DNA from 2 places in the Lichenicola cladoniae genome. Region 2 is predicted to be linked to the other one. Evidence: predicted binding sites of a transcription regulator. Region 2 holds the regulator's gene; the other holds the start of a gene.

Region 1 (4,075 bases), 2.1 Mb from region 2:
GCCGACGATCAGCGGAATACCCACCTCCTCGGCACGCGCATGCGCGCGAGCAATCCCTGCCAGGGTGTTGTGGTCGGTGATGGCGATCGCTTCGAGGCCGAGTTCCTTGGCGGCCAGGAACAGCTCCTCGACGTGACTGGCACCGCGCAGGAACGAATAGTTCGAGGTGGCCTGCAGCTCGACGTAGTCGGGCATGAGCGTTGCTCAGTCCGAGTTCGGGTGCCGGTGCCGACTGGTCGACGGTGCCGTCGCGCCCGGTCGTTTCATCAGGACGTAGCCCGATCGTTCGAGGTGCTGGACCAGCCGCTCGGCGGTAATGCGCGCCATGGCATCATCGGCATGGCGCACCCGTTTCCGGCCGTCGAAGCGCAGCGCGAATGAAAGGCTCTGCTCGATTTCCTCGTGGCTCGCGAGGCGCAGGTTGAGTTTGTCGTCGTCGCTCATCGCATCACGCACTCAAAAGAAGCCATGGAGAAACCAGGCGAGTTCGCCGGTCGCGGAATCAACGCCATCACCCTGGCGGAACAGCCAGAAGCGCCGTCCCTCCTGGTTCTCGACGATCCAGTAGTCACGCACCGCGATGAGTTCGGCCGAACGGCGCCACCACTCGCCGGTGATGCGCTCCGGACCGTCCGCGCGAACGATGCGATGCCGGATCCGGCGCCAGGTGAAGGCCTTCGGCGGGTGGTCCGGCATCATCGCCAGCGTCTCGACCGGTTCCGGCCGTTCGAGCAGCCGCACGGGTCTTGGCCAGCGGGACGCGACTGCCGTGGGCGGTGGCGGCGTGTAGACCGACACCGGCTGTTGCGAGCGCTCCGGCACCTCGCTTTCGATCGAGCGGAGCCGGTAGACCTTGTCGGGCCCCAGACGATTTACGAGCCGGTCGATCAGCTCCGACAGGTCGGCCTCTTCCGTCTCGCCCGGTGCCAGCCCGCCACCCCGTTGCGTGTAGGACAACGGCTCGACCAGCGGCAGCACCAGCCGCATCGCCTCGACGCCCGGACCGGGATCGACCTCCTCGACCCGCTCATCCAGCAGTCGCGCCAGGTGCCTGAGGTCGCGCACCGGCCGTGCGGTTCCGATACGCACCACCTGGCACGTGGCATCGATCCGCTCGAACACCAGGTCGAGCCGCCGGGCGCCTTCGCCACGCTGTTCCAGCAGCACGCAGGCTTCCCCGACCAGGACCAGGATCACGGCGACGAACGCTTCGGCCGTCGAGAGCGGCTCGACGAACGTTCTGCGCACCGTGATCGTCTCGGGTGGAAGCACCGGCTGTATCGGCTCGTGCACATGGCCGAGGGCCTGGTCCAGGCGGATCAGCAGACGGTTGCCGAACCGGCGCGCCAACGGTCCGCGCGGGGTGGCCACCAGTTGCCCGATCTGCTCGATGCCCAGCCGTCGCAGACCACTCGCGACCTCGCCGTCGATGCGGAGCGCTTCCACCGGCAGTCGCTCGAGGGCTGCTGCCTGGCTGCCCGGAGCCACTATGGTCACCGGAACAGTGCTGTAATGAGCCAACGCGTGCGCGGCGCCGGGCGTGTCCGCGATGGCGATCTTCCCGGTCAAGCCAGCCTGCCGCAGGTGCTCGGCCAACAGATCAAGCATCGGCTGCTCGCCGTCATGCAGATGCGTGCAGCCGGTGGCGTCGATCCAGATGGCATCCATCGGCGCCGCCGACGTCATCGGCGACAGACGCAGGCACCAGGCCGCCAGCCGCTCGAGTGCTGCGGCATCCTCGGCCTCTGTCGCGTCCACCACCGTCAGCCCGGGCACCATCGCCTGGGCGTGGGCCAACGGCATTCCTGCGTTCAGGCCGAGCTGGCGGGCTGCGCCGTCTGCGGCGGCGATCACCATGCGTCGGCCGTCGTGACCGCGGGTAACGAGCGGCACATCAGGCGGAAGCGCGGTGTAGCGATCCCGGCGCAGCCTGTCGGTCGGCCAGAATGGGAGCCAGAGCGAGATGACCCTGCGCATCGCAGCCCTCCACGATCCAGGTTGCAGGCTCCGCGCCACGGCAGCGGAGAAGTTCGAGTTTCCAGACAGGGCGTCCGACACCCTGGACATCCGGCGCATGCGGCAGTGGCGGTGGGGATGGAGCCCCGCTGATCCGCCAGCGACTGGAGGCGGCCGAGGGCGTGACCAGGGCCGGATCATTGAACTTGCGGCTGCGGCGGAGGACGAGGCCGAGCACGTCGGTCGCCTCTGCAGCCAGCTGCAGGCGCCGGGAGGTCACCAGATCCAGGCGCCCCTCGAGCTCGCAGACGACACCTGCCAGGTCGGGATGGCGAAGGCCCTCCTCCATGGCCTGGAGAGCATTCTGCCGCGCGTGAACCAGGACCAGCCGTCCCGGATCGAGACCCGCCTGGGTCAGGCCCTCGGAGAACAGGTCATGCTTGCCGTGGATCCACAGCACCGGACCCGGACACCGTGCGAGCAGGCCCGCAGCGAACAGGGCAGGCGCTGCGCCATGCTCCACCTCCGGACCGGCTCCAGCCACCTCGTGGATCGCCCCAAGGGCCAGGCCACCCCCGGGTAGATGCCGATCGATCGGTGCAAGCTCGAAAGGCAGGAACGCAGCCGCATGCCGTTGGGCCGCCCCGCGTTCGAGGGCTGCCACCTCTGCCCGGAGGGTCATGATCCTTGTCGTCTGCATGTTCCCCCTCCTGCCCGATGCCGCTCCGATAGGGGAACGTATAGTGAACATGGCCGGTTGTGGAAGGCTGATTCAGCACCTTGGGTGCTACTATTCCGGGAAGCCTAGGCGGATCAGCGCTCTAGGTTGTGGAGCGGAACTCGATCCTCAGGATTGTCCCTAAGCGACCCGTTGGTCTCAGGAAACGGGATCGTCCGGTTCGTTTTTCATCAGGTACGCGTCATGAAGTTTGAGGTCGAGCAACCGGCCTGTCGTATGAAGCCAACCGTTTCAGGACCATCGGCTGTTCGCCTCGAGTCCGGACTCCGGCGCGGCTGATAACCCTGGATGGAATCGGCTGCGCAACGAGACGTTCCGGTTGGATGGCAAGATCATCAGCTTCGCGTCGGCCTGCGACAGACTACATCCCTGCATACGGAGCGGTCCGCGGTGCACTGCCGGACATTCAGGCGCCGCAACTGGCGACCGTGGTTGAAGAGGCCCGGCAGGGGGCGAGTGGCTGTTGGCAATTTTTCAACCAGTCAATCAGGATAGTTTTTTTCGCAGTTGATACGGCAGTGATGCAGATTGCACGGGACACCGGTAGATAGTGGGGACCGATTTAACGATGCGTAATAGTGCTCGTTGGCCTTTGCTGTTTCTGGCCATTGTCGCCTGTACCGGTGCAGCACCTGCAAATTGTCCGTCCAGCCTCATCGAGGCGGGGAGCGACCATACCCTTGTGAACGCATCGTTGTATGATGGTCCACCTGATCAGATGGCCGATCTGATACCGGTCCCTGCAGGTTCAGTTGATCGCTGGAGTCTCGACGGCGTTGACCCGTTCCTGGTGTGTAAATTCCAGGGAATCATGAAGGTCGTCACACTTCACGTCGTTGGTGCGAAGGTCTGCGAAGCAGGGCAAAAGCCGTTCCAGGCATACTGCAAGCGATAGAGCCTGCATATTACAGCAAATCGTGCGGCGAGTACGTCCGCCGGTCGCCCTCGACCCTAACTCATTGACTTCGAGCATTTTTCAGCAGTGGCACCATGCCAAAGTTGCAAGATCCTGCGTATCGGTATACTCGTCATACCAGCAGCATGTTATCGCTGCGGACGTTTGAGGAGAAGCTGCGTGACGACGATCGCTTTGTTCGGGGCCGGCGGGAAGATGGGCTATCGTTTGTCCAGCAACCTGAAGGGCTCCACCTTCGACGTGCGCCATGTCGAGCTCGGTGAAGCCGGCCGGGCGCGCCTCAGTTCCGGCCTCGGCATCGAGTGCATGCCGGCAGACACCGCCCTCGATGGCGCGGACGTGGTGATCCTCGCCGTTCCCGATACGCTGATCGGACGGGTTGCCGCCTCCATCATCGACAAGCTGAAGCCCGGCACGATGGTCGTCGCACTTGACGCAGCCGCGCCGTTCGCCGGACACCTGCC
Region 2 (4,075 bases):
ATTGGCTCTGGCCGGGCGCCTCGATCCGATCGTCTCACCCACGATGACGGTTGCCAGCTTCGACCGGAGCACGATCCTTTGGAACGAAGCCGCCGGTCATCTTCTGCCACTCACCCATCCGGACTGGTGCGCCGGACAGCTGATGAAATTCGCGCGGGCATGAATCGGAGCCGCATGATCGGCCGCAGCTTCGGGCGTGCGGCGACGACCTACGAGTCGAACGCCACGCTCCAGCGACTGGTCGCCGGACGGCTGGCGTTGCGCATCGCCGGGGAGCTTGCTCGCACCCGGTCGATGGGTCCCCTGCGGGTCCTCGAAATCGGCTGTGGCACCGGCCTGCTGACACAGGCGCTGCGCAGACTTCTGCCCGACTCCCTGATCGTCGCCACCGATCTGGCCCCAGCGATGCTTCAGGCCTGTAGTAATGGGATGGGCGATGATCCCCGGCTGCTGATGCTGGCGATGGACGGGGCATTTCCGGCAGTGGCCGGGGGCTTCGACCTGATCTGCTCGAGCCTGGCGCTCCAGTGGTTCGCCGATCCGGCCGGCGCGATCCTGCAGCTGACGCGACTGCTTGCACCGGGTGGACATCTGCATCTCTCGACCCTGGTCGCCGGCAGCCTGTCGGAATGGCGCGATGCGCATCGCAGCGAGGGGCTGGTGGATAGCGGTCCCGAGTATCCCCAGGCGGACCGGCTGCTTCGGGCGTGCGGCGGTCGATGGAATACGGAAACCGTTGCGATCGGCCATCCCACCGGGCTCGCATTCGTTCGCGCCCTGCGCGGCATCGGGGCGCACCAGCCATCCGCCGGGAGTCGGCCGCTCGGGCCAGGCTCGATGCGGCGCGTGCTGCGCCGTTTCGAGGCCGACCACGCGAGCACCGCCTCCTATTGGGTCGCCTACGGCACCATCCTGCAAGCCCCTCGGCGCGGCGTATTCGTGACCGGGACCGACACCGGAGTAGGCAAGACGCTGGTGGCGGCCTGCCTGGTTAAAGCCTGGGACGCCGACTACTGGAAACCGATGCAGACCGGGCTCGACGAGGAACCCGGCGATAGCGAAACGGTGGCTAGGCTGACCGGGATCGATCAGGCGCGTCTGCATCCGCCCGCACTGGCGCTTGGCGCCGCCCTGTCGCCCGAGGACGCGGCTGCCGTCGCGCACGTGGTGTTCGACCCGACCCGGCTCGACCTGCCGGAACAAGCCGGGACGAGGCCGCTGGTGGTCGAAGGGGCAGGGGGAGTGATGGTGCCGGTCGGGGGCGGGCTCTTGATGATCGACCTGATTGCTCTGTTCGGCCTTCCGGTGGTGCTGGTCGCCCGGAGCACGCTTGGGACGATCAACCACACGCTGCTGAGCATCGCGGCGCTTCGGCACCGGGGCATCGCCATCGCCGGCGTCGTTCTCAACGGTCCGGTTTCACCCGGCAACCGCAGCGCCCTCGAACGCCATGGCGGGATCAGGATCCTCGCCGAGATCCCGCTACAGGATCACCTGGACGCGGAGGCGATTGGCCGCCTGTCCAGGCTCATGCCGGCAGCCGGATTTAATAGCGCCGCAGAAGCCCGACCAACCGGCCCTGAACCCGGACGCGGTCGGACGGAATGATACGGGTCTCGTACCGGGCATTCGCCGGCTCCAGCGCCACCGCATTGCCGCGCTGGCGGAGCCGCTTCAATGTCACCTCAGCGTCGTCGATCAAGGCCACGACGATCTGGCCGTTATCGGCGCTGTCGGACCGGCGGATGATGACGGTGTCGCCGTCCAGAATGCCTGCTTCGATCATCGAGTCACCGGCAACTTCGAGGGCGTAGTGCTCGCCGCTGCCGATCAACGCCAGCGGCACTTCGACATGCATCCCGGTATCACGGAGGGCCTCGATCGGCAGTCCGGCCGCGATCCGTCCATAGAGTGGAAGCTGGACTGCACCCACTCCTGGCGCCGCTCGCACTCCGGGAAGCCTCTGGCTGAAATCGCCCTTGATGACGTTGGGCGCAAAGCCCGGCTGCTCCTCGAGCGGAGCCGGCACCGCACCGCCAGCGTCAAGCGCAAGTCCAGTCAGGTCCTGCTCCGGCAGGAACACCGTGATCCCGTCCCGGCCGCCTGTTTCGGGCAGGCGAAGCACTTCCAGTGCGCGGGCCCGATGGTGCCGCCGGCTCAGGAAACCGCGCTCCTCGAGCGCCGAAATCAGCCGGTGGATTCCGGATTTGGATTTCAGGTTGAGCGCGTCCTTCATCTCGTCGAAGCTCGGCGAGAACCCGGTCTCCTTGAGGTGCCGGTCGATGAAGCCGAGCAACTCGTGCTGCTTGCGCGTGAGCATCGTGGTGTCTCCGTCCGCCATGCATGCCCCGTCCCGCACCAGTTCGCGAGCGCATAGAACAAAGCGGCAACTCCAACCGTTCTAGGTTGGTTCTTCCACACAGGTCAAGTGTGTTAGGTCAATGCATTAGATGCCAAGTCGGTCGAGCCGCAGGATCTCGACGTCAGTTCCGGCAGCCGCAGCCGGTGCATGTGGTGCGCGCAGGATCAGCGCCTCGCAATCGGCCAGCCGGCGGAGCATGCCGGAGTCCTGGCGAGAAAACGGTGTCACGACGAACGCGCCGTTGGCGGCCCTGGTCAGCGACGCCCGCAGATGGTCCGCCCGTTGATCGTTCGCCTCGAGCGGCGTGGCCAGGCTGGCATGCTCGCGTTCCAGGCCGCCGGCCGGATCGAAGACGGTCTCACCCGACAGCGCCTGCAGGGCCGGGATCAGGAACAGCAGGCTGCACACAAGCGCCGATACCGGGTTCCCGGGCAGTCCCAGCACCGGGATCCGTGTATCTCCCGCCCCGATATGACCATGCATCAACGGCTTGCCGGGCCGCATCGCGATCTTCCAGAAATCGACCTGGAGCCCACGCGTGGCGAGCGCGGTCTGCACCAGGTCGTAATCGCCGACGCTGGCGCCCCCGATCGTCACCAGCATGTCCATGCCGGCCAGCCCATCGGTCGCGCGGGCTATCGCGTCGGCATCATCCCTGACCAGCGGCAGCAGCACCGGATCGCCGCCCGCAGCACGGACCAGGGCCGCCAGCATCGGCGTGTTCGAGTTGGTGACACCGCCGGGGGGGATCGGCTCGCCGGGCAGCGCCAGCTCGTCGCCGGTAGCCAGCAGTGCGATTCGCGGCCGCCGATGCACCGTGGCCCAGGCATGGTTTCCGGCGGCGGCAACGCCGACATCTCGGGCACCGAGGCGCCGCCCGGCGGGAACCAGCACGTCGCCAACCAAAAAATCCTGTCCCTGGCGGCGAATGTGACGCGCCGGCGTCACCGCCTCCCGGACCTCGACCTGCTGCTCCCGGCGCTCGGCATTCTCCTGGATCAGCACGCAATCCGCACCGTCTGGCATGACGCTGCCGGTAAACAGCCTGACGCACTCGCCAGGGCCGACGGTTCCCGCAAACGGATGTCCTGCCGGGGCCTCGCCAGTCAGGCTCAGGAACGAGCCCGGGACGGTATCGGCACTACGGACCGCATAACCATCCATCGCCGAAATGTCGTTCGGCGGGTTGTTGAGCCGAGCCAGTAACGGAGCCGCGGCGACCCGTCCCCAGGCGTCCAGGATCGAAACGATCTCGGCCGGCAAAGGGCGCAAATCTTCGAGGATCCGGCGTCTTGCCTCGTCGACACTCAACATCGCGCTCGAATCCTTCCGGGAAAGCTGCCGGTCGAAGCCTTATCCGCCCCCTTCTACTGTGTCTTCTCACAGGCAGGGTAGCTGCCCGCCCGACCTTAGGGCTTGACCTGGGCCGCCTTGATGAGCATTTTCCGGCCCCTTGAACCACTGCTGCGACCAGTGACCCTGACGGCTCCGTTTCCGGAGTCTGGATCGGGCGCGGCCGCGACGGCGGCAGGCAGAGGCTGAGGATCCCATGGCGAAGTCGAACACCATCCAGATCAAGCTCGTGTCGAGCGCGGACACTGGCTATTTCTACGTGACCAAGAAGAACGCGCGTGCCCAGACCGGCAAGCTCGAGCTCAAGAAGTATGACCCGGTTGCGCGCAAGCATGTCGCATTCCGCGAAGCTAAAATTAA

Evidence for each region. The regulator LexA, encoded in region 2, represses DNA repair genes until DNA is damaged. The targets are predictions, from matches to a motif close to TGTTCTANNTANGTTC.
Region 1: HN018_RS21565 (ImuA family protein) is a predicted target of LexA. The motif match lies at 2,691-2,706, and genes of this name have one in related genera.

The regions. Positions count from the first base shown of each region.
Region 1 covers NZ_CP053708.1:4,744,811-4,748,885, forward strand. The annotation lists gene HN018_RS21550 (error-prone DNA polymerase) at 1-195, opposite strand, end outside; gene HN018_RS21555 (hypothetical protein) at 205-444, opposite strand; gene HN018_RS21560 (Y-family DNA polymerase) at 457-1,977, opposite strand; gene HN018_RS21565 (ImuA family protein) at 1,895-2,656, opposite strand; gene HN018_RS21570 (STY0301 family protein) at 3,264-3,590, shown strand; gene HN018_RS21575 (phosphogluconate dehydrogenase C-terminal domain-containing protein) at 3,771-4,075, shown strand, end outside.
Region 2 covers NZ_CP053708.1:2,080,158-2,084,232, forward strand. The annotation lists gene HN018_RS09620 (alpha/beta hydrolase) at 1-163, shown strand, start outside; gene bioD (dethiobiotin synthase) at 175-1,608, shown strand; gene lexA (transcriptional repressor LexA) at 1,547-2,320, opposite strand; gene HN018_RS09635 (molybdopterin molybdotransferase MoeA) at 2,447-3,676, opposite strand; gene rpmG (50S ribosomal protein L33) at 3,912-4,075, shown strand, end outside.